One region of the Oceanobacter sp. ABM4_470 genome, then DNA from elsewhere that is predicted to be linked to it. Evidence: predicted binding sites of a transcription regulator. Region 1 holds the regulator's gene; each other region holds the start of a gene.
The links. The regulator LexA, encoded in region 1, represses DNA repair genes until DNA is damaged. The targets are predictions, from matches to a motif close to TACTGTNTANNTANACAGTA.
Positions count from the first base shown of each region.

Region 2: a site for LexA is predicted at 5,446-5,465, ahead of imuA (translesion DNA synthesis-associated protein ImuA). Genes of this name have one in related genera too.
Region 3: a site for LexA is predicted at 2,829-2,848, ahead of ACXADJ_RS13805 (DNA topoisomerase III). Genes of this name have one in related genera too.

Region 1 is NZ_JBSWTR010000001.1:1,575,106-1,583,146, forward strand. Features, by position in the region: gene ACXADJ_RS06965 (CsiV family protein) at 1-930, shown strand, start outside; gene ACXADJ_RS06970 (S-methyl-5'-thioinosine phosphorylase) at 1,035-1,781, opposite strand; gene nagZ (beta-N-acetylhexosaminidase) at 1,789-2,865, opposite strand; gene ACXADJ_RS06980 (L,D-transpeptidase family protein) at 2,850-3,389, opposite strand; gene ACXADJ_RS06985 (TetR/AcrR family transcriptional regulator) at 3,409-4,050, opposite strand; gene lexA (transcriptional repressor LexA) at 4,419-5,018, shown strand; gene ACXADJ_RS06995 (cell division inhibitor SulA) at 5,051-5,497, shown strand; gene ACXADJ_RS07000 (hypothetical protein) at 5,662-5,916, opposite strand; gene ACXADJ_RS07005 (DUF6586 family protein) at 6,146-6,634, opposite strand; gene ACXADJ_RS07010 (YfaZ family outer membrane protein) at 6,634-7,212, opposite strand; gene htpG (molecular chaperone HtpG) at 7,393-8,041, opposite strand, start outside.
Region 2 is NZ_JBSWTR010000001.1:858-8,898, forward strand. Features, by position in the region: partial or broken gene ACXADJ_RS00005 (hypothetical protein) at 1-3, shown strand, start outside; gene ACXADJ_RS00010 (error-prone DNA polymerase) at 4-3,177, opposite strand; gene ACXADJ_RS00015 (Y-family DNA polymerase) at 3,174-4,637, opposite strand; gene imuA (translesion DNA synthesis-associated protein ImuA) at 4,651-5,406, opposite strand; gene ACXADJ_RS00025 (2-isopropylmalate synthase) at 5,740-7,290, shown strand; gene ACXADJ_RS00030 (hypothetical protein) at 7,310-8,041, shown strand, end outside.
Region 3 is NZ_JBSWTR010000001.1:3,129,878-3,137,918, forward strand. Features, by position in the region: gene ACXADJ_RS13800 (sigma-54-dependent transcriptional regulator) at 1-793, shown strand, start outside; gene ACXADJ_RS13805 (DNA topoisomerase III) at 805-2,814, opposite strand; tRNA gene ACXADJ_RS13810 (tRNA-Gln) at 3,040-3,114, shown strand; gene ACXADJ_RS13815 (hypothetical protein) at 3,327-3,614, shown strand; gene ACXADJ_RS13820 (helix-turn-helix transcriptional regulator) at 3,719-4,777, shown strand; gene ACXADJ_RS13825 (CBS domain-containing protein) at 5,127-5,687, opposite strand; gene ACXADJ_RS13830 (hypothetical protein) at 5,794-6,072, opposite strand; gene ACXADJ_RS13835 (glycine betaine ABC transporter substrate-binding protein) at 6,324-7,286, opposite strand; gene choX (choline ABC transporter substrate-binding protein) at 7,646-8,041, opposite strand, start outside.

The DNA of each region.
Region 1 (8,041 bases):
TACAAGAACACCACATCCATTGACGGCGAACACTGGGAGCAATGGATTGAACCTGCATCCACGCCCATGCATTTGCTCAGTCAGCCATCCCGACAGCCCGATGCACTACAACAGCTGTACCGACAGCAGCAGTGGCTCGACGCCTGGCTGGCCAGTTTGCCGCTTGGCTATTACGCCGCCGAGAGCCACTCCCTGCCCTACGGCGTACTGACTGAACGCATGCTGGAACGCGAAGCCAGCCGTATCGACCCGCAAGGCGATATGAGTGTTATCTGGCATCAGCGCTGGATCGAAGCCGTGCAACCGGAAGCCGGTGAAATCCGCCACCCTGTCAGCATCTCGCTGCCGGGCGAGCCGGAAATCAAGGTTGAAGGTACTTTTAGCCTGTACCTGAGCCGCTACCTGCACATCACCACCGACCTGTACGTTCAACACCTCAGCGAGCAAATGCCTGAAGAGCCGGTGTTGCAGCAAATTGAATCCGCCAATGGCGACGTCATCGCACTCAGCAGCGAAAACAGCCTTATTGCCAACGCCGCCGGTGAATTGCCAATGCAAAACACCACCACGCAGGCTCCGGGCATCAATGCCGCGTCGATTCCGCATCCTTCCGCCAACCCCGCTCAGCAGCCCAGCGAGCTGGAATTATCCCTGCTAGCCAACCAACCGACACTGCAACAGGCGCTAAAAATTGATGGCCGCTATCCGGTTCGCGCAGCACACGTCAAACTGGCGCGCCGTATGCGATCCAACGAGCTGCACTACCTCGACCACCCAATGCTGGGCGTCGTGATCCAGCTGACGCCAATCGACGTGCCAGAGGTAGAAATGCCTGAGCCAGCAACCGAGCCCCTGTCTACATCAGCTGCCTCAACCTCGACCACTGCAAATACGACGGCTAATACAGCGACAACGAAGCAAACGAACTGATTCGCGCTAATCACGGCCCGGAAACGAAAAAGCCCCGGTTATTCACTTGAATAACCGGGGCTTTTTGTTGCGGGCCCCTAGGGACTGCCCCATCCTGAATAACATCAAAGGCGCGGCAGAACCGCAGCAATGAGGTCACGCACCTGGCCCATTCCGCCATCCAACACACGCCGAATGTCTTCCATGGTGATCTCTGCGTCACTGCGACCGGCAGCCGGGTTAACCACCAGACAAATACTGGCATATGGAATACCCAGCTCTCTGGCCAGCACCGCTTCAGGCATACTGGTCATACCCACCAGATCACACCCGATGCGCTCCATGTGGTTGATTTCCGCCGTGGTTTCCAAACGCGGCCCCTGAGTGACACCCACCACACCAAAATCCAGTACATCGAGCGCAATATCCTTGGCCGCTGCAAGCAATGCTTTGCGCAGTGTGGCATCAAAAGGATCGGTAAAATCGATGTGCTCCAGCGGCTTGTAGGCACCATCAAAGAAGGTGCTTTCGCGGCCCCAGGTCAGATCGACCAACTGGTCCGGAATCACAATGGCACCAGCCCCCATGTCCGCGTGAATACCGCCCACCGCGTTCACAGCAATAATGGCCTCAGCCCCGGTTTCCTGCAGTGCCAGCAGATTGGCCCGATAGTTAACCTTATGGGGTGGCACCGCATGCGGGTGGCCATGGCGAGCCAAAAACAACACCGGTTTGCCTTGCCAGGTGCCTTCCTGTACCGCGCTGGAAGGCGTGCCGAGAACGGTATTGATGTCATGGGATTGGGTGATGTGCGGGCCTTCCAAACGAGTCAGACCAGTACCACCAATAATGCCAATGCGATTAAACGCCATGCTTTTGTTACTCAAAATCGTGTTGAATCAGACCGGCTTCCACCAGCCATTGAATATGTTGTTGCAGATCGCTTTCGATCTGCAGTCGCTGTTCTCCGCTATAGCGAATACGCCAATCAGAGAGATCAAGCTTGCGATAAGGCGAATCCGCGGATGCCGTTGCATCAACGACAGCCTTCAGCACCGCCTCAGCGCCTTCCGGCACATTACACACCACCAATGCGTTGCATCCCGCTGCCATCGCCAACTCAGCCCGCTTACGGTAGTCACCGTATTTGGCCGCGCCTTCCATGGTCAGATCATCACTGAAAACCACGCCGTCAAAACCCACCCGCTGACGCAGCAACTGCATCCAACGCTGAGAAAAACCAGCGGTTGATACCGGGTCGACCGCCGGGTACACCACATGGGCAGGCATCACCCCGTCCAACAGCCCCGCTGCCGACAACTGTTTGAACGGGCGCATATCGTACATCAGCTGAGAGTAGCTGCGATCATCCAGCGGCAACTCCTTGTGGGAATCGGCTTCAACAGCGCCATGCCCGGGGAAATGTTTGCCTACGGCTTTCATACCCGCCGCTCGCATCCCCTGAATAAACGCCGACGCCAGCTGGGCAACCACCGCAGCACTGGTGCCAAAAGCGCGATCACCGATCACCCGGGAGCACCCTCGCTCAATATCCAGTACCGGGGCAAAACTGGTATCAACACCCACCAAAACCAGTTCAGCAGCCATTACAAAGCCCAGTTTTTCAGCCGCCTCGACAGCCAGATCCGTGTCAGCCGCAAAACATTCACCCAACCGCATCATGGCTGGTAGACGAACAAAACCGTCTCGGAAACGCTGTACCCGACCGCCTTCCTGATCAACAAACACCGGCAACTCCGGGCGTTCGCGGCGTACCGCATCCAGCAATTGGGTTAACTGACTGCGGCTCTGATAATTACGAGCAAATAGAATCAATCCGCTTAATGCGGGTGAGTCCAGTACAACACGGTCTTGTGGAACCAGTTCGGTACCGATCAAATCGGCAATTACACCCACCGATGGGCGGGGTTCAGACGTGGTCAGATCAAACGACATGGGATTCTCGAAAAGCTGTGTTCCTGTATCCAGACCCGGGTGCCAGCGGGCACCAAATCGAACAACGTCAGCAGGTCTTCATTGCGCATACGCACACAGCCATGAGACTCCGGCCGCCCCATAGGTTCCGTATCCGGAGTTCCGTGAATATAAATATAGCGTCGCATCGAGTCGACATTGCCCATGCGATTGCGGCCAATCTCCAAGCCTTGCAGCCAGAGAATACGGCTCAGAATCCAATCCCGGCTGGGGTGCTGTTCGGCCAACGCCGGCGAATAGATTTCGCCGGTAAAACGACGTCCAACAAACACGGCATTGATGGGCAGGCCGTCGCCAATACGGGCGACGACACGATGCCAACCGCGCGGCGTGCAGCCACTGCCGTTTCGCTCACCAACGCCATTCAGCGCGGTAGACACATCAAACAGATAGCAGCGATCTTCAGCGCTAAAACGCAGCGCCTGATCAGCAATGGAAATTTCAATCGTGGGCGCATCCCGCAGCCCAATAGTGTCGACAATCATACGTTCTCGGTATCGAAGGTCAGTCTTGGTGTGGAGCCTGAAAGCCCGACGACAGGAACGGCACCAGGTGGTCAATCACCTGCTCGATACCGCTGCTGACGCCGAGGTCGTGTTCTGCCATGGCGGTTAATGACTCAACCCCGGACAGGGTAAACACCGTCGCCCCCAACATAAAGTGAATACGCCAGAATCGCTCCTGATCATCCAGCCCCGGCGACGCAGCGGTTACCAGTGTCATAAAACGGCTGAACACCTGGCCGTATTCATTGCGCAGGAATTTCCTCAAATGTCCCTGCTCTTGTGAGTAAGCCAGGCCCAGCAAACGCATGAAAATGCCCACGCGACGAGTGCTGCCCTTGCCAGCTGCCAGCGCGGTACCCGACAGCAAACGCAGCAACTTGCCGAAATCTGGCGTATCGCCATTCAGCTCGGCTTCGTACTGGGCCAGCGCCTCGTCCAGACTGGCGCAAAACGGCGTCAGAAAGCGGGCGAATACGGCTTGAATCAGTTCTTTCTTGGAACCGAAATGGTAATTCACCGCGGCCAGATTCACATTGGCTTTGCTGGTAATGTTACGCAGCGAGGTTTCGGCAAACCCGCGCTCGGAAAACAATTCTTCAGCGGCATTAAGAATACTTTTGGCGGTGTCTTTCTGGGCCATGGGGCTGAGGTTCCATGCATTATTGTTGTTTGAAACATACGTTTGAAACGCAACTGAATCAAATCTATTTCCTAAAAACGGCGCTAAAGTACTGGAAACACTGTCGTTACCGCGTAGAAAAGCGTCAACCCGAATACGTATTCAAACAAACTGGCAAATAAAACCAGAGCCTCTAAACCGTTCCCACCTATACCAGCCAGGAAAATCCGTAACTTATCCCCCAGCCCGACGATTTCTCCCCAACCAGTCCAGCCCAATAAATTCAATGAGCAATAGACCAACAAAAAATAAACACTGTGGGTTTACACAGTATTTTTTACTGTATATATTTCCAACCACTGTACAGATAAACAGATATGGAAAGACACATGATCAAGCTCACCGCAAGACAACAGCAGGTGTTGAATCTGATTCGTAGCCGAATCGAGGAAACCGGATTTCCGCCAACCCGTGCGGAGATTGCCAAAGAGCTTGGGTTCAAGTCTCCCAATGCCGCCGAAGAACACTTGAAAGCACTGGCGCGCAAAGGGGCTATTGAGATCATGCCAGGTGCCTCACGCGGGATTCGTGTGATTGAAACCCAACAGCCAGGTTTGCCTATCGTCGGTCGTGTGGCCGCTGGTGAACCCATTCTGGCGCAAGAGCACATTGAAGATTACTGCAACCTGCCGACCGGTTTTTTCAAACCAGATGCCAACTACCTGTTGGAAGTACACGGCGACAGCATGAAGAACATCGGCATTATGGACGGCGATCTGATTGCGGTTCACAAGTGCGATACCGCTCGTAATGGTCAGGTGGTGGTTGCCCGGGTTGAAAACGAAGTGACCGTCAAGCGCCTGGAAAAGAACCGCAACAAGGTTCTGTTGCACGCCGAAAACGAAGCATACGCGCCGATTGAAGTCGATCTGCGCGAACAGGAATTTAACATCGAAGGACTGTACGTCGGCGTCATTCGCCGCCACTAAGTTCTCAGTCAGTTATCACGAGGTCAGCCGCCATGCGCCAGATGAGTTTGCAAGTCGATCACCAGCCTGATTTGTCTCTCAGCAGCCGGATTCAGGATCGCAAGACCCTGAATGTCCAGCCAGCCAAAGGCAGTCTGACCGAAATGATTCTGAGTGACGACAGCGCTATCCAGCCGATGCAGCTATTACCGATGCTGGCGCAGTGTAATTCCAGTAACCGCTGGCTGATGTGGCTTAGCCCGAATCGGACCCTGAACAAACAGTGGTTGGAGAGTATTGGCCTCGGTACCGCTCCGGTAGTCCATATTGATCTGTGCCAGGACACCCAAATGGCGTTGTGCGAACGTATTATGGCCAGTGCCAACAGCCATTTGATCATTGAATGGCAAGGTGGTCTCAGCAGCGAGGCTCGCAGAAGCCTGCGCCAAACAGCCGCCCAAAGTGGTACTCATGTGGTACTGGTTCACAGCAGCCTCTGACAGTGCGACGGTTCAATGCCTTACTGGAACAACAAGGCTCAAAATCGAAGCACAAAAAAAGCAGCCATTGGCTGCTTTTTTCGTTGCTGGGTATCTTATCCACGCTTTGGGCTGATGTTTTACAGGTCATTAGCCATCAAACAATGAGTGCGATACCAGACAGATCAATGTACCTTGTGAGACGGCGCATCAATATCAAATTCTTCGTCGTCCATATCAAAACCAGACAACTCACCCACTTTACGCACACCGGCTTCCAGCATGACGCGGGCAATATCTACATGATGCTCACTCAAACTGGCTTTGGCGTCGGCTGAAAAATGAATACGCACCAGCGCATCACCGTCTTCTTCGTCATCAACCCGACGAAGCGCCACGTCACCATTGGTAAGCTCTACAATCTCAAAGAAGCGTGCCATAGAAGGTCTCACGAAAATTGGATGGCGAGTGTAACATAAAGATAACAAGAGTAACGGCCAGCATTGCCGACCGCAGGGAAATCCAGCTGTTCAGTACCTGCCAAAATAGCCGCAAGTGCCGATTCTTACTGAACGTGTTTAAGCGACAAACCCGAGTATCCGCAGTATTTACAAAAACACCCGCCACATGGCGGGTGTTTTGAGTAACTGGACTTCATGAATCGCAGGTTCAGCTTTCCTTGTGATTCCCACGCTGGCATTCAATCAGGGCCTGTAACTCACCCAATATGCCCAGCAAGATTTCCGCACGGCTTTGTTCCGCCGGTGCACTAGCAATCAGATTACCACTCGGCTCAACCTGTTCGACGCTGCTCGGCTTACTGACCGCCGCCAGTTGCTGGGCATCACGCAGCATCTGCTGCAGCTGCCCCAGCCAACCGTAAACATCAGCTTCCAGCTGTTTCAGCTCTTGCATGTCGGCAATGGCAAACGCAGCCTTGGCGAACAGTTCAGCCAGGTCGTTGACCTTGCCATTCACGTTCACCAATCCAGCCAGCTCATTGAGGTAGCAACGATAGGCGGCGCCCAACTGCAATACGGCACCGTCTTCCAATGCCGTCGCCAGCGCATGATTGTCTGCCAGCTCAACCTGCTCCAGCATCAGTCGACACTGGTACAAACGCTGATTGGTCTGGCCTACCCAGTTAATTGCTGCCATCAGAAGTCCAGCGTCACACCAAAGTGAACGCCTTCGCCCAATTCATAACGGTCGCTAACATCTTCAAGACGCACACCGTTGTAGCGGTAACCCATGTAAACGCGAGCAGTCGGAATAACCGCGTATTGAGCGCGAATATCGGTGCTCAGCAGGCTTTCGGCATCACCGAAGGAAACTACCTTGGGCGCATAGTAAGCGTAACCGGCCAGGCTGAAGTCCGGGTGCGTTGGCAAGTTGGCGCGGAAGAAGCCACCCACACCAACAGCACCACCCTGGGCGTCGATATCGGTATCAAACAGGAAGGCTTTACCACCTACACCGAAGTACAGGTTCTTGTTGCGGTTTTTCAAATCAACCACATGCAGGCCCGCACCCAGCAGGTCGCCGTCGTCCATGTCGTGCAAGCCGGACAGGTTGATGTGCAGGCCAGAGTCGGCCTGGGTGGCGTCGTAGGCCAGTCGAACGGATTCGTTAGCCAAACTGAAGTCCAAGGTACCTCCCGCCTGTGCGGAAACAGCAGCAACAGACAACAGGGTTCCCGCAATTGCACTACGAGTGGCCACAGCAATACCTTTCATATTTCCCCCAAGGAAGATCTTTTTGCCGAAGCTCCGCTCCGGCACACAAAATTAACGTAAGCGCATCATAGCAGCGCCCCGGTACTCTATAAACGCACATCAACCCACGTGGTTGACATGGCTTACAGAGCCGGGGCGCTGCACTGAGTAACAGTAGTTAGGACTGAATCCCGCTACCGATTACTTCATCAGATCCAGCAACAGTTTGTTCAGCTTACCAACGTATTCCGCTGGGTTTTTCAGCTGAGAGCCTTCGGCCAACTGCGCTTGGGCATGAATCAGACCCGCCAGTTCCTTGAAGCGATCTTCATCCTGCTCCTGATCCAAACGGGCAATCAGTGGATGAGTCGGGTTGATTTCCAGTGTCACATCAGATTCAGGAACATCCTGACCCGCAGCTTCCAGCATACGGCGCATGTGGCCACCCATGTCGAACTGCCCTACCACCAGGCAGGCCGGTGAATCCGTCAGACGAGAGGTAACACGTACGGTTTTTACATCTTCCAGAGCGTCCTGAACGCGTTCGATCAGTGCCTTGTGGGTTTCTTGCAGTTCTTCCTGCTGTTTTTTCTCTTCTTCGTCCGCCAGATCATCCAGATCCAGTTCACCTTTGGTGATGTCCTGGAACTGCTTGCCGTCGAACTCGGACAGATGACCAACCATCCATTCGTCAACGCGGTCAGTCAGCAGCAGTACTTCAACGCCTTTCTTCTTGAAGTATTCAATGTGCGGGCTACCCAGAGCGCCTTCAACGCTCTCTGCGGTGATGTAGTAGATCTTCTTCTGACCCTCACGCATGCGCGCAACGTAGTCAGCCAGACCAACATTT
Region 2 (8,041 bases), 1.6 Mb from region 1:
TGATTAATGAAAATCATGTGATGCCACATCCAGTTCGTCGATGGCTTGGCTAAGGTCGGTGAGGCGGTAGGCGATCAGGTGGACGATGCCGCTGCTGTCGTCTTTTTCTACCTTACCGTAGGCCTGCAGGATGCGGGCTTGGGTGAGCTCTTTCAGTTGTTGTTTGGCGAGTGTTAGCCATACCACGACGTTGGTGTTGCCGGTTTCGTCCTCTAGCGTAAGGAAAGTAACTCCGGCTGAGGTACCGGGGCGTTGGCGGCAGGTAACCAGTCCACACACCCTTACCTCGGATTCGTGGGCGGCGGTACGTAGCGACATGGCGGTGTGACTATCGCCTAACTTGCCTTGTTCTCTGAGGATTTCGATGGGATGACGTCCCAGTGTCAGTCCTAACGACTGGTAGTCTGCCAACAGGTTTTCTACTTCGTTGGGGCTGCCGAACGGCCATTGAAACGACAGTGCTGCACTATGTGTTGTGGATAAAAGGTCATCTTGCAAGGGTTCTGCCACCATCCAGCTGGCTTGTTGGCGCTGGTAGGCGAGGCTGGCAAAAGCGTTGGCGGCCGCCAGAGCGGCCAGTTCGTGAGCATCCAGCCCCGACAGGTAACGGCACTGTTGAATGTCCTTGTAGCCCCCGTTTTGTGCTTCTCCATTCGTGGTATTTTCTGGCCGGCGTTTGGCCACCAATTCTGCGCCTTCTTTGGATAATCCCCTCACCAGACGCAATCCCAATTGCAATTGCGGCTTACCATTGTGATACACCACCTGATGGTCGACCTGACTAGCGTTGATATCCACAGGAAGAGTGACCACTCCATGATGGCGGGCATCTTCGATCAGCTGCGCTGGACTGTAAAATCCCATCGGTTGGCTGTTGAGCAGAGCGCAGCAGAACTCGGTGGGGTAGTGGCATTTCATCCAGGCGGTGACATAGACCAGTAAGGCAAAACTGGCAGCATGGGATTCGGGAAAGCCGTATTCACCAAAGCCTTCCAGCTGTCGCTGGATTCGCTGTATGTATTCATCGCTGAAGCCTTTCTGTTTCATGGTGGTGGCCAGCCGTAGTTGCAGTCTGTGCATATGGCCTTTCTTGCGCCAGCTGGCCATGGAACGTCTTAGTAGATCGGCTTCGGCGGCACTGAAGTCGGCAGCCACCATGGCAAAAGCAATCACTTGTTCCTGAAACAGGGGCACCCCTAACGTGCGTTCCAGAATCGGTTTTAGTTCGGGTAAAGGGTAATCCGCTGCTTCTTCGCCGTTACGCCGTCTCAGATACGGGTGCACCATATCGCCATGAATCGGGCCGGGGCGAACGATCGAGACTTCAACCACCAGGTCGTAATAACAGCTGGGTTTCAGTCTTGGCAGCATGTTCATCTGGGCGCGGCTTTCTACCTGAAAGACGCCGACTGAATCTGCCCGTTGCAGCATTTGGTAGGTGGCAGGATCGCTGCGGGGAATGTCGGCCAATCCGAATGGCTTACCTTGCCGGTCACTGATCATTTGTAGGCAGCGGCGAATCGCCGTCAGCATGCCGAGGCTAAGCACATCCACTTTCATCAGCCCCATGGTTTCAAGGTCTTCCTTGTCCCACTGGATCACGGTGCGGTCGGCCATACTGGCGTTTTCGATTGGTACCAGGTCCGTCAAGGCGCCTTCGGTAATCACAAAACCCCCCACGTGTTGAGACAAGTGGCGGGGAAAGCCCAGAATTTCTTCGATGCGTTGTTTGAATTGCTGCATCAGATTGGCGTTGCCTAACGAGGGATCGATAAAGTCGTCCAGCCAGTTCTTGCCGCGATAACGCCAGCCGAAGTTGGCGATCACGTGTTCCAGCTGCATCAGGTTGAGCCCCAGCGCCTTGCCAATATCCCGTACCGCGCTTTTGGGGCGGTAGGAAATCACGGTGGCGGCCAGTGCTGCGCGTTCACGTCCGTATTTTTGGTAAATATATTGGATTACTTCTTCGCGGCGCTGGCTTTCAAAGTCGACATCGATGTCCGGTGGCTCTTTACGCTCTTCGGAGATAAATCGCTCAAACAGCAGGCTGACTTCGACCGGATTCACTTCCGTGATGCCCAGGCAATAGCACACGACTGAATTGGCTGCCGAGCCACGTCCCTGACACAGAATGTCATTGCGTTTGGCGTACTGGACGATGTCGTGAATGGTCAGAAAGTAATGCTCGTATTCTTTCTTATGAATCAGTGCCAGCTCTTTGTCGATGGTCGCCTGAACCTCCTCTGGGGTGCCGTCGGGAAAGCGCCGTTGCTGGCCTTGTTCAACCTTGTAGCGTAGCCAGTCTGTCGGGTTTTGATCTGTGGGAACGGTATCTCTTGGGTAGCGATAGCAAATTTCGTCCAGGCGAAATTGGCAGCGCTCGGCAATCTCAACGGTGGACGCCAGCAGTTTGGCATCGTACAGATGCGCCAGCTTACTGTGAGAGCGAAGGTGCCGCTCGCCATTACTGAACAACAAGTCAGGGATCTCACTGATGGCCTTGTTGTGACGAATGGCCGTCAGGCAGTCTTGCAGGGGCTGGCGGTCGGGGTGGTGACAATGGACCTGACTGGCGCAGGTGACCGGCATGCCGAGGCTGTGTGCCAGAGCTATGACCTGATCGTATTGGTGCGGATCGTGTTCATCGAGCAGCCGCTCGGCCAGTAACCAACAGCGATTATGGAAATGCTCCGGCAAGTGCTGCAGCAAGGGCTGGCTGCTGAAGGTATTGGCGGAGGGGCGCCACAGTAGCAGCAGGTGTTCGCTATCCAGCAGTTGTTCCGGGTTGAACAGGTATTCCCCTTTGGGCGCAGAACGTCGACAGGCGGTGATCAAGCGGCACAGCTCGCTGTAACCGATGAGACTGGGAGCCAGCAGCACGAAACAATGATTCTGCCAATGGAATTCGGCGCCAATGATCAGTTTCGGGGCTGGCTGGTCCGGGTGCGTTTGCTGCCAGTCTTGCAGTGCTTGCCAACCCCGAACCACACCAGCAACCGAGCACTCATCGGTAATGGCTAACGAGTGATAGCCTAGCTCCGCAGCGCGCACCACCAGTTCTTCCGGGTGGGAAGCACCGCGCAGAAAACTGAAGTTACTGACGCAGTGCAGCTCGGCGTAAGGAAATACGGCGTAAGGCAATACAGCACTGGTTGAAGAGGTATGCGTTGTGGTCATCCAAATAGCCCCTGAATAAACCAGCCTTTGCTGGCATCACGGTAGATCCACAGCAGCTGCCCGGATTGCAGGCTGAGGTAATAATCCCGCCGTACGGTTATGCCGTCCCACCAACCGCTGCTGATGCGCTCCGGCCGATGCAGGATCAAGGTGTCTTCATGGGGCTGAGGGCAGGGAATCGGGGTGTCGAGCAACCATATCGGGCGTAGCAGGCCTTTGCGGATAACAGCCGCCTGTGGATGACGATGACTGTCGAGCAGTTGACCGGCGATTTCCGGACGCGGATCGGCATTGGCTTGCAGGTAAAACAGCTGCTGATGTTGCAAGCGGGCCTGCAAGCGGTTCAGCAGACTATCATCGAGTACCCCGGAGGCTTCGTCCATGGCGTCTGCTGTACCGGCAGCTCCCAGTAACTTGTCCCAATGAGAGTTCTGACCCTGTTTGCCTTTGGCTCGCAGGGGATACATGTCTTCAAAGTGGTCGACGCACAATCGCAACGAGGTGACCGGAGCGGGCAGGGTGTGATGTTCGAAACGGTAACGAACCAACGCCAACAGCTCTTGTTCCCGGTGTTCGGCACGGGCAAAGCTGAGCCGCCATTCGGTGGTTGGCTGGTGTCGATGTTTGAGTCGCAGAATCAGGGTGCGGGTACTGAGTTGGCGTTGTTGCAGAAAGCTGCTGAGCGCAGCCAGTAACGGCCGTAAGGGAAATAGCAGGCCGTTTTGATGTTCGACTTCTTCAATAAAAAACGCGTCCTGACGGAATCGTAAGGGCGGTTCAAACCAGCTCATCGGCTGCTGTTTGTGGCCCTGAATGCGCTCAAGGTAGTCGACCAGCTCAATGCCGTAACGCACCGCCAGGTCGGCCAGTGGCAAGCGCACCAGATCGCCGAGGGTTTTGGCACCTACGCGTTGCAGCTTCAGTTGCAGGCTCTCATCCAGTTGCAGCTGCGCCAACGTCAGGCCATGCAGTTGCTGGCGAATCCAGTGTTTGTCGCTGTTGGGCAGGCCGATGTGGTTAATGGCCAGCAGCCGAGCGGCTTGAGCCGCTTGAGCCACGCCGAGCTGAATTGGCCATTGTGTTGGGGCTTCGCGCAGCAGTCGCTGCCAGAGGGATTCCAGCCCACCGAACAGCTTCAGCATGGAGCCAATTTCCAGCCATAGCCCTTGCGGTGGGTCGAGGCAAATCTGCGCCGAGTAGCGATAGGCCCACAGGGCTTTTTGCTCCAGTAACTGTTGTTGCTGTATGTCATCCAGTGGCTGACAGAGCAATCCCGGGCACAGGCTGCAAGCCGTTGCCATCGACATATCGACGGTGACGCCGGCTTTGCGAGCAGGCTCATTGAGCTGTTCGACATGCTGATGCCTGGCTCCCAGCAGGGCCACCGGCTGATCGTCCGGAATCAGCAGGCTGTGCAGGTAGAGGTCGGGGAAATGCAGGTATAACCACAGCGGCGTCATGGCGGATGCCCTGTCAGTTGGCCGAGCCGAGTCGTGCAACGGACTGCAGGCACACAGCTTTGTGAGCTGGAAAACGGTCGTTGGCTGGCATCGGGGTGCCGCTGGCCTGCGTGATATCGACCATAAAGTCCTTGCCGGGCCAGCTGCCACGACGCTTGAAGCATTGCACTTGCAGCTGACGGGCAGACAAGCGTTGTACGCCAAGGCGTAAGGCCGCCGGCGAACCACTGGCATCAAAACCGGTTTGTGGCCAAACCCAGCAGTGGCTATCGGTATCTGCCGCCGCGATTTGCAGGCGGCGAATATGCTGCTTGTGCCATTCTCCCAGCCAGCCCAGAACCGCACTGCAATGACCGCTGCGCAGGCCTTCTTCCAAACACCAGATAGCTTCCTTGTAGCTTTTGGGGCGCACCACCAGAATGTGTTTCAGGTTAACCCCTGCCTGGCTGAGTGTCGGCGCGTAAGGAATGGCCGGTGGCGCTACCCACAGAATCCAGTGGGGTTGTTGACTGAGTTTGGCCAACGCCGGAAGAATCAGGCTCAGTTCACCGGTTCCGAGGCCTTGCTGGTAAATCTCGCACAGCTGCCCAGCCTGCCAGCCACCGCCGGGCAATTGGGCATCCAGCTCCGGAAAACCACTGGAGATCTGCTTGTGCGCAAACTCCGGCTGGCGTCTGGCCTGCCAGACATCACCACGGTCCAGCACCTGATCGAGTACCGAATGGGAAGCAGGGTCGTTGGCTGTATGGGAGCGGGATTCAGGAAGCATGTGCTACGCCTTGCGCCGATGACGCGGTAAAATCAAAATTACTGTATAAATAAACAGTATTTGGTTTTGGCTTGCAAGCGTCTGTGCGTCTGGATGAGACGATTGGTCATTTCCCGACGGCTGTGTTTGGGCGCTGACGCTCATCAGTGAGGATCAAAAATAAGCGTAATTCGGCGGCCTCAACTACTGCGGCCACTGGGGTGTCTGCGTATAATCAACTAGTGACACGGGCGGCCCCGAGAGGGCTGTTCAGATGTGTGCGCCAGCACGATGACAATCGATATTTATACTTACAAACGTGCGCACAACCCCAAATTTGCAGGAGAGAGCATCATGAGTACGCCAGATCGTTTGGTCATTTTCGATACCACTATGCGCGACGGTGAACAAAGCCCGGGCGCGTCCATGACCAGGGAAGAAAAGGTTCGTATCGGCAAGGCGCTGGAAAAAATGCGCGTTGACGTGATCGAAGCCGGTTTTGCGGCGGCCTCTCCGGGCGATTTTGCCTCCATCGAAGCGGTGGCTGCGGCAGTGCGTGAAAGCACGGTGTGCAGTCTGGCCCGTGCGGTGGATAATGACATTGAACGTGCGGCCGCCTCGCTGGCGAAAGCCGAACGTGCCCGTATTCATACCTTTATTGCGACCTCGCCAATTCACATGCAGTACAAGCTGCGGATGCAGCCGGATCAGGTGGTTGAGCAGGCGGTTTACGCGGTGAAGAAAGCCCGTAGTTTTGTGGAAGACGTCGAGTTCTCCTGTGAGGACGCCGGTCGTTCCGACATGGACTTCCTCTGTCGCATCATTGAAGCGGCCATCAACGCCGGTGCTCGTACCATTAATATTCCGGACACTGTGGGTTACGCCATTCCGGAAGAGTTTGGCTACAAGATCAAGACTCTGCTGGAACGCATTCCAAACGCCGACAAAGCGATTTTCTCGGTGCACTGTCACAACGACCTGGGTCTGGCGGTAGCCAACTCGTTGGCGGCGGTCGCCAACGGTGCCCGTCAGGTGGAATGTACCATCAATGGTCTGGGTGAACGTGCCGGTAACGCGGCGCTGGAAGAGATCGTGATGGCGACCCGTACCCGCTCTGATCTGTTCAACATTGAAACCAGCATCGACACTACCCACATCGTGCCGACTTCTCGTTTGGTGTCCACCGTGACCGGTTTCCCGGTACAGCCAAATAAGGCCATCGTCGGTGCTAATGCCTTCGCTCACGAGTCCGGTATTCACCAGGACGGCGTGCTGAAGCACCGTGAAACCTACGAAATCATGAAGGCTGAAGACGTGGGCTGGGGCGCCAACAAGATGGTGATGGGCAAGCACTCTGGCCGTGCGGCGTTCCGTAGTCGTCTGGAAGAGCTGGGCGTCAGCTTTGAAACCGACGCGGCCTTGAACGAGGCTTTTGCCCGCTTCAAGGATCTGGCCGACAAGAAACACGAAATCTTCGACGAAGATCTGCAAGCACTGGTGAGCGAAACCGTCGCGGATATCGCCCCGGACGTGTTCAAACTGGTGTCCCTGTCCAGTCAGTCTGCTACCGGTGAAACCCCGGTCGCCGAGCTGGTGGTCAGCAAGGACGGCACTGAACATAAAGTACGCGGCGAAGGCAGTGGTCCGGTTGATGCGGCATTGAAAGCCATCGAACAGGTGGCCGAATCCGGTGCCAGCTTGCAACTGTATTCCGTGAATGCCATTACCCAGGGTACGGATTCACAGGGCGAAGTGACCGTTCGTCTGGAGAAGGGCGGTCGAATTGTGAATGGCAACGGCGCGGATACCGACATTGTGGTGGCTTCCGCCAAGGCGTACATTCACGCCCTCAACATGCTGCATTCCAATGTGGTGCGTCAGCACCCACAGAATGACGGCGTTTAAGCGGAGTTGATGTTGTTCTATGCGTGAGGCCGTTCGTCAGCAGTATTTGCAAGCCATGGGCATTCCGGTGTGGGTTCCACGTCAGGAACTGCCCAATGCTGCCCCCAGTAACCTGTTACCGGTATTGGGGGAAGGCACCCACTTACACGGCACCGGTGATATGTCTGCCGATCACTTGCCTGCGGCCGGTGACAGCCAGCGTGGCGCGCACATGGCAGCGCAGTTACTGGGCGGTGCTGCTCCGGTTGCGTCAGCGCCTGCTGCGGCGAATCCGGCACCTGCTTCGGCGAATCCAACGGCGGCTATTGACCGTCCAGCACACGCGGCTCCGGTTTCTTCAGTTTCTGCTGCCAGGACAGAGCCTGATACGCCGGTAACGGATCGACCAGCGACTGCGCCACAGAATACTGCGGTAGCGCAAGACAAAGCCGCTTCGCTGGATGGCAAAATCGACCCAACCGATCTTACGCCGCCGCGTTTTGAACTGCACTTTGTGAAGTTCGGTGATACGGTGGTGTGGGTCTGCGACGACTTCAATGAGCTGGGCAACCTGCTGGCCTTTGCGCCACGGGTGTGCGCGGCCATGGGCTGGGAAGTGTTGCGGGGCGAGCCGGTAATGTTCCGCTGGCCTTTTATTGAAAATGCCCGTGAAGACCAAAGTGCGGCGGTGGCTGAACAAGCCCTGCGAGCGCAGTGGAATTTCTTTGCCCATCATGGTGCCAAACTGGCAATTGGTTTGGGCACCAATGCC
Region 3 (8,041 bases), 1.6 Mb from region 1:
GCAAACCAAGCTGCTGCGCGTGCTGGAAGATGGTTTGCTGACGCCGATTGGCAGCAACAAACAAAAGCAGGTAAACGTTCGGGTGGTGGCAGCCACCAACGTCAACCTGCAACAGCGGGTCAACCGTCAGGAATTCCGTCAGGACCTGTACTTCCGACTGGCAGGCTACCGCATGGAATTACCGCCCCTGCGCGAACGCATGAACGACATTCCATTGCTGGTGAACCACTTTATCAGCACTCTGAGCCGTCAAATGGGCCGCCAGCGAGAACAGGCCGACGCCCCGTCATCGGCAATTAGCCCTGAGGCCATGCAGGCTATCCAGAGCTACGGTTTTCCGGGCAACGTGCGTGAGCTGCGCAATATGATTGAATTTGCGCTGATCGCCAGTCGCGGTCAGTGCATCACTCGCCGCCATCTGAACTTTGTCGAAGCGCCAACCGAAGCCGCTGTTCAGGGAATAGCGGTTGAGGAAAGTAATGTTGAAGAAAGTACTGCTCAGGAACGAGCCTCTCAAACAGCGGCATCGACCCACAGAACCCACCCGGTCTCAGGCCAAGGCCCGGGTTCTGGCTTTGCTTTTGCCCCGCCGGGGACACAAGTGGATAACGACGAGGCTATGCTGCTGGACTTTGTTCGTCACAACGACCGCATCAACAACGCCACCGCACAGCAACTGTTGGACGTTGACCACGGCCGCGCCTCATACCTGCTGAAAAAACTGCATAAAGAAGGCAAGTTGAGCAAACAGGGCGAACGCCGATGGAGCTATTACGTACTGCCAGAAGTCTGACTCGTTGGAGCCTATGACTTACGCCGGCCAGTACCAGAGTGGCTGCCGGAGCTTTTACTGGTACTGCTGCGGGAACGGGTGCTGCCGCTTGAACCCGCACGACGGCCGCGTCGATACGGCGTTTGGGCCGGTGCAGGAAGCCCCTGAAACGCCCCGATATCCAACTTGCCAGCTTGGCCCACCAGCAACCCCAACTCGTTCAGCATCGGCTGCATAAAGCCGTCGTAATTTAACGTCCGCTCACTGATGTCGTTCAGCTGCCGCTCCCAATGGGCGGTCATGTCCGGCACCGTGGTTTGTTCTGGCAAGGCATTGATCAACGCTCGCCCCAACGGCGTCGACTTGATTTGTTTGCCCTGACGTTGCAAGAACTGCCGTTTGAACAGCAGTTCGATGATGGATGCACGGGTCGCTTCAGTCCCCAGGCCATCGGTGTCCTTGAGGATTTTTTTCAGCTCCTTGCTTTGCACATAGCGGTTGATGCCCGTCATCGCCGCCAACAGGGTGGCGTCGGTAAAGAACTCCGGCGGCTGGGTATGCTTTTCGTCAATTTTGGGGTCGCCGCTGAACAGCAGCTGCCCGGCACTGACATCAGGCAACGGCGGACGCTGCTCGTCGGACGGTTCTTCGCCAGCAGCAGGTTTGCGCACCGGCATGATGGCTTTCCAGCCCAAATCCAGAGCGCTGCGCTGGCTGGCAACAAACAGCCCACCGGCAATATCGAGTTCGATTTTATGGTCCGCATAACGATAGGGCGGATAAAACTGCAATAGGTACTGACGCGCGACCAGCCCGTAAATTTGTTGTTCGGCGCGCCCCAGTTTACTGATATCGCTGCGCTTTTCGGTCGGAATAATGGCGTGGTGTGCACCCACCTTGCTGTCATTCCAGGCTTTCGATTTCAGGCTCAGATTCACCTCAGCCACGGCCTTGCCAAGGCCGGCATCGGCAACGTTATTGCCAATCGCCGCCACCACCGACTGGCGCTGGCCAAAATGCTCCATCGGCAAGTAACGACAGTCAGAACGCGGATAAGTAATCAGCTGATGCTTCTCGTACAGGTTCTGACAGGCGTCCAGTGCCACCTTGGCACTCAGGCCAAAGGCCTTGGCCGCATCAATTTGCAGGGCTGACAGGTTGTAGGGCAAAGGCGCAGCTTGCTGCTTTTCCTTCTTGTTGCAGGACAGCACTCTGGCGGCCTGATGGCGTATACGCTCGGCAACATTATGCGCCAGCCTGGGGTTCAGCACCCGGCCGTCTTCATCCTGATGAGCGGCACAGGCTTCACTGGGCTGCCATTTGGCATAGAACGCCAACGGTTGCCCTTCGGCCATATGAATGGCAGCACGCACTTCGTAAAAAGGCCGAGAGACAAATTGCTCGATGGCCTGATCCCGCTTAACAACAAGGCCCAGCACAGGGGTTTGCACCCGCCCCACCGACAGCACCTGCTTCAAGCCGCCTTGCTGCCCTTTGATGGTACAGGCACGGGTCAGGTTAATGCCGTACAGCCAGTCGGCCCGACTGCGCGCCAATGCCGAGACCGACAGCGGCACAAACTCGCTGTTGGGTCGTAACTGGTTCAGCGCTTTTTTCACTGCCGCCGGGTTCAGGTCACTGACCAACAAACGCTGCATGGCCTGCTTCTTGTTGGCCGGGGTCTTCAGATAGCTGATCACCTCATCGACCAATAACTGCCCTTCGCGGTCGGGGTCGCCGGCATGCACCAGCTGACTGGCTTCTTTTACCAGTTTGCGCAGCACCGACAGCTGCTTGCGGGTTTTAGGCTTCGGCTGCAATTGCCACTGTTCCGGCACAATCGGCAGGTGATCCAGCTTCCACTGTTTGAAAACCGGGTTGTAGGCATCCGGCTCGGCCTGCTCCAGCAAGTGACCAATGCACCAGCTGACCACATCGCCGTTGGCCGCCCGTACAAATCCTTCCCCTTTTTGATGGGGTTTTGGCAATACCGCGGCAATGGCCCGGCCAAGTGATGGCTTTTCAGCGATGATCAATCGCATGGAAGAATTCCAGATACTGTTCAAACATCCAGTTAATTTACCGATTTTGCTGCAAAAACAAAACCTTATGACTAAAAAACCACCAAATCGGAAAAAATTTCAGATTTTTTTAAATTTTCTAAGCTTTTGATGTTGCAGGAATTTTTTCTCCTGATAATATGCGCGTCCTGAAGTTGAGGCACAGCTTGAACTTCTTCGAGAAAGCTTTCTTGCTTTTTCATCTGCTGGGGTGTCGCCAAGTGGTAAGGCAACGGGTTTTGATCCCGTCATTCGCAGGTTCGAGTCCTGCCACCTCAGCCATTAACTATTCCTTGTTTTTATCTTCCCAAGTCACATAAGCAGCCTTTGGTTAGTCGCGTCTATTCCGGAGCTCTACTCCCGTTTCAGCTCATCTGCTGCCTGACATTCTGCCGTTTAAAAAACGGTTATGTTTTTTGTGAATTGCGACACGTTTTGACGCTTCAACCCCGCAAGATGCCCTCATTGTTTCCTGAAGGATGATGGAGAAAGCGATGAAAGTATCTCAGCCTGCATTTGTTTACCATGCCCAGTGTTCCATCTGTAACTGGAACTATGTCTACTCGGAGCTGAGCGCTTTGCCCGATTGCTGCCCCATGTGCCAGGCAATCGCGTTGCATGTGGACATGATCGACCCATCAACCCAACCTCCTGTGACCGATCCCGAGGAAGTGGACTTACACGACACGTTCGGTGCATCCAATGACCCTGTGTTCTTCGCTCAACGGGCAGCGCCTGCATCGATGCTGATAAATACTCAAGCACGACTGCCGGGCATTTAAGGTTCATTTATCAATCAATTCAGATTCAAATGTGATAGAAATCACATTTCATCTACTTATAATCAGGCCTCGAAACCCGTCCCAAGCATAAGGAGTTGCTTAGCATGGCCAATGATTACCTGACATTCGCACGACGAATGGAAATGTTGCGCCTGATTCCCGAAAAGCCATCCGACCCAATCAGCACCACGTTGCTGCACCAAAAGCTGGAGCGGGATTACCGCTGCACCAAACGCACGGTGGAACGGGATCTGGAATCCCTTTCTGTTGCTTACCAGCTCTATACCGAGACCAACGGCCGCAGTAACTCGTGGGGGTTTGTCGCCGGAGGTAAGCAGCTTCTGCATCGTTCCAACTCAGCCGCCGCATTGTCTTTCATTTTGGCAGAGCCGTATCTGAAACAGGTTCTACCGGCCTATGCTTTCCAGCAAATTCAGCCCCAATTTGAAGAAGCCAAAAGCAGCCTGAACAGCTTCAAAGGCAAGGCATCTGTGTGGCCAGATCGCATTAGGGTTCTACCGGAAACCAAACAGCTGCTGCCACCCGAACCGTGCGAAGCCACCTGGGAGAACATTACCGAAGCCTTGTTGCAGAACAAACAACTGGCGGTGTCCTACGCCAGCCGTAGCCATCAGGACACCAAACAGCTGAATCTGACGCCGCTGGCTCTGGTTGCAAAAGGCGCCACCCACTATCTGGTCGCCACTGCCAACGACTACACCACCCCTTACATCTATGCCTTACACCGCATCGCCGATGCGCGCTTGACCGACGCCCTTTGCCCGGACAACAGCAACTTTGATATTGATGATTTCCTGCGTAATTTTGGCTGGGGACACAGCGGTGATATCGAGCTGATCGCCGATATTTCAGAGAGTATTGCCTCACGCTTGCAGGAAACGCCAATCAGTCATCAGCAGGAAATTCACGGGCCAGCCGACAATGGCCGCTACCGCCTGACAGCGATAGTGCCTGACGATCAGGAAACCCGTTGGTGGGTTTATGGGCTCAATGAACACATTCGGGTTGAAGCCCCAGAGCACTGGGTAGAAGAATTCGCCAGCAAGGCGCAAACCATGGCGAAACTGTACGGCGTGATACCTGATGATTCAGAAACAGCCGGCAGCCAAAGTAATAACAACGCAGAAAGCCTTATCAAATAACCCGTCGAGTAACCTTGTCGAATCACCAATCAAGGGCCTGACCAGGCGTCGGGCCGCTCCTGCATCGCTGGAGTGATGAACGCAGGCGTTTAAAACGAGAGCAGCTTCCTTGCTGCTCAACTTCTTCCTGAATCCCGCCTCCCTGGCGTGGTCCATCACAAGAGCGTCTTGCTCTTATCGTCCTTGTTCCTGTGAGTCATCCTGACTCAGACGGCATAGTGACAAGCCAATGCGACAAGTAACGTCGCTTGATTCAAGCGAATCCTTATTCTGCTATTACAGTCACAAAAAAGCCGGGACATGCCCGGCTTGTGTTATTGCCAATTGCAACGCTATCGATTCAGCTGACTCAGGACACCGCGCTGAAGACTCGCGCAAAGCTGGATTGCTCCTGAATATTCAGCGGCAGGCGCAGCTTGCGGGAAATATCACTGGCGGAGAAGATACCGCGAATCTGGTGATTCTCGGCGTCCAGCACCAGGCAGTGTTGCTGGTGCACTTCGCGCAGGAAGTTAACCACATCACCGATGGTGGATTTTTCGACTTCGCTGATGTCGAAGGCACTCAGATCACTCTTACGGGTCATCAGATCAGACACCAGCACATCGCTGCGCAGGCTGCCGTTGTTGACGGCTTTTTGAATCACGTTTTGCTCGGCCAAATCTTCCGCTGTAATCACACCGGCAAAGCGGTTGTCGTTGTCGAGCACCAGCTTCAGACGGACATGGGTACGAATCATGATGCGGCGGGCGTTATCCGCGGTCACAGACGATTCGATCACCAGCGGCTCGTTGTCGAGGAAGTCAGTAAAGAACGCCAGCGCTGGGCTACGCAGGGAAATATGGATCGGTTTTGCTGGTTGAACCAATTCGTCGATGCTGGATACGGTGTGCAATTTCAGCTTGTGCATAGGGAGTACTCCTCACAGAACTGCTGTCGGCCAAAGTCAGTAAAGGGCCTACGACAACAGTTAAATTTTTGATGGTTTGATTGTGTTAAAAACGAAGCAGAGCGAATCAAACCAGCGGAGGACTACGGGCTCGTCGGGCTTCTGGACGGGTGTCCAGTACCTGAGTGTTGCTGACCAGCGCAGGCTGCCAGTGCTGTGGGATAACCAGAGGCACAAACGCATCATCAGGAACAATCCCTTGTACCTTGTCGGCCTCGCCGGTGGCCAGGTCGATCGGGTAGTCGGAAAGATCCAGTGTGGATGCGGAGTTGAAGCCTGCGGGGCTGGTATCAGGAAGCAGCATGAAGCCCAGTAACAAACTGAGCATTAGAATCACTCGAGTCATGGGCGCCTCCTGACGTTGGGGCTGTTGGCAGACGGGTTTCTGTGATTCAGATTCCGACATTCAACAGCAAGGGATTTTTAATCTGTGTAACTGATATGAGTCACGTTACTCCTGAATAGTTTCACTGACCAGAGTGCAATTGCCGATTTAATAACGCGCAACAGAATTGTTCACTATTCAAATAAATTCCAGCAAAGAAAAAGCCGCAATCGAGTGCGGCTTTTTGTGAATTAGCGTTAACTGTTGGCTCATCAGTCCGTCAGTCTTCCCCAGCCCACTTCCAGGTCTGCCACAATCTGGCGGCTGTCTGGCTGACCTCCGGTGCGAGTAGCCACACCTTGCAGCCAGCCGGTCACGGTGGCTTCGTTGTCGTGCATCCAGATACGCACCGCCCGTAGCGGTGGCACAAAGCCATTTTCAATTTCATCCATCAGCTGCTCTTCCATTTCCTGACTGAACACCATGTTTTTCATCAGCCGAGCAGCATTTGGGCAACGTTGGGAAAAGCCATCCTGTGCCACGGTACGCACGTAGGACGCACCTTTGTTGGGGCCAAAATAGTCATCCGCACCATCCAGATACTGCAATTCCAGATTACGATTCATTGGGTGTGGAACCCAGCCCAGAAAAGCCACCCACTGCCCTTTGCGAATCCGGCCTTTTGCCTGTGCCAGCATCAGCCGCTCTGAAGTCGGGATCAGCTTGAAGTCACCCATGCCTATTGACGGGTCTGCAATCATCTTCTTGACCTGAGCATTACCGGTATTGCCTTTTTCAAGGCCATACACCCGACCGTCAAATTGCTCTGCATACTTGCCCAGATCCTGCACCCGGGTGACGCCCTGGTCGTACACGTACTGTGGCACCACCAGAGTGTAAATGCCGCGTTTGAGGTTGGTTTGCAAAACCTCCAGCTGGCCCTGTTCCAGATACGGCGTGATCATGTCGGTGTTGGCGGGCATCCAATTCCCCATGAACAAATCGTTTTCGTCATTGGCCAGTGATTCATACACTTCGCCAATACTGGGCCTGACATCCATCTCAACCTGATAGCCGAGTTTTTCCAGCAACACCCGGGAGGCCGTTGACGTTACTTTCAGATCCGCCCAGTCCAGCATGGCAAAGCGGATGGTGTTACAACTGACATCGTCTTGCGCCTGACTGGCATTCGCCAGAAGCAGTGCGCACAACAACGCCCAAACCCGAATTTTCATAGGCATACCTCAGACAGCAGAGTTTTTTATCCAGCCTATGGGGATTGCAGCAACGTCGTATTCATACAACGACGTGATTTATCACTTACGCGCAACGCAACGGACATATTGCGCCCAGCTTCGTCGCAGTAAGGCAGCCGCCGGTTTTTACGAGCTTAAACAGCCAGAAACCGGCCTGCAGAAAACGGCGCAAAAAGAGCAAGATGAAGAACAGGACGTTAAGAAACGACGTTAAAGAGAAGGGAATAAGAGAAAACGGATAGAGAGACAGAAGGAAAAGAGTAAAAGCGGTGGACACCAAGAGCCCTCTGGAAAACCCGCGCAGAGTTATTCAGAGGGTCTCTGACCACCGCACAGGATCAATCTTTTAAACGACCCCAGCCAACGGCCAGCGCCTCCGCCATTTCGGTGCCGTTTGGCGTTTGACCATCAAAGGTTTTCACACCATCCAGCCAACGAGTCAGCGTTGCCGCGTTGTCGTTCATCCAGATACGGACCGCACGCTTGGTCGGCACAAAGCCGTTCATCACCTGATCCATTACCTTCTGCTCCATTTCGAGAGAGAAGGTCATGTTTTCAAGCAACTTATTCACGTTCGGGCACTGCTCGACATAACCACTACGAACGACCGTGCGAACGTGGGCTGCGCCCTTGTCCGGGCCAAAGTACGCATCGGCACCGTCGAGGTATTCAATGTCGTAATTCACATTCATCGGGTGTGGCGCCCAGGCCAGAAACGCAATCCACTGGCCTTT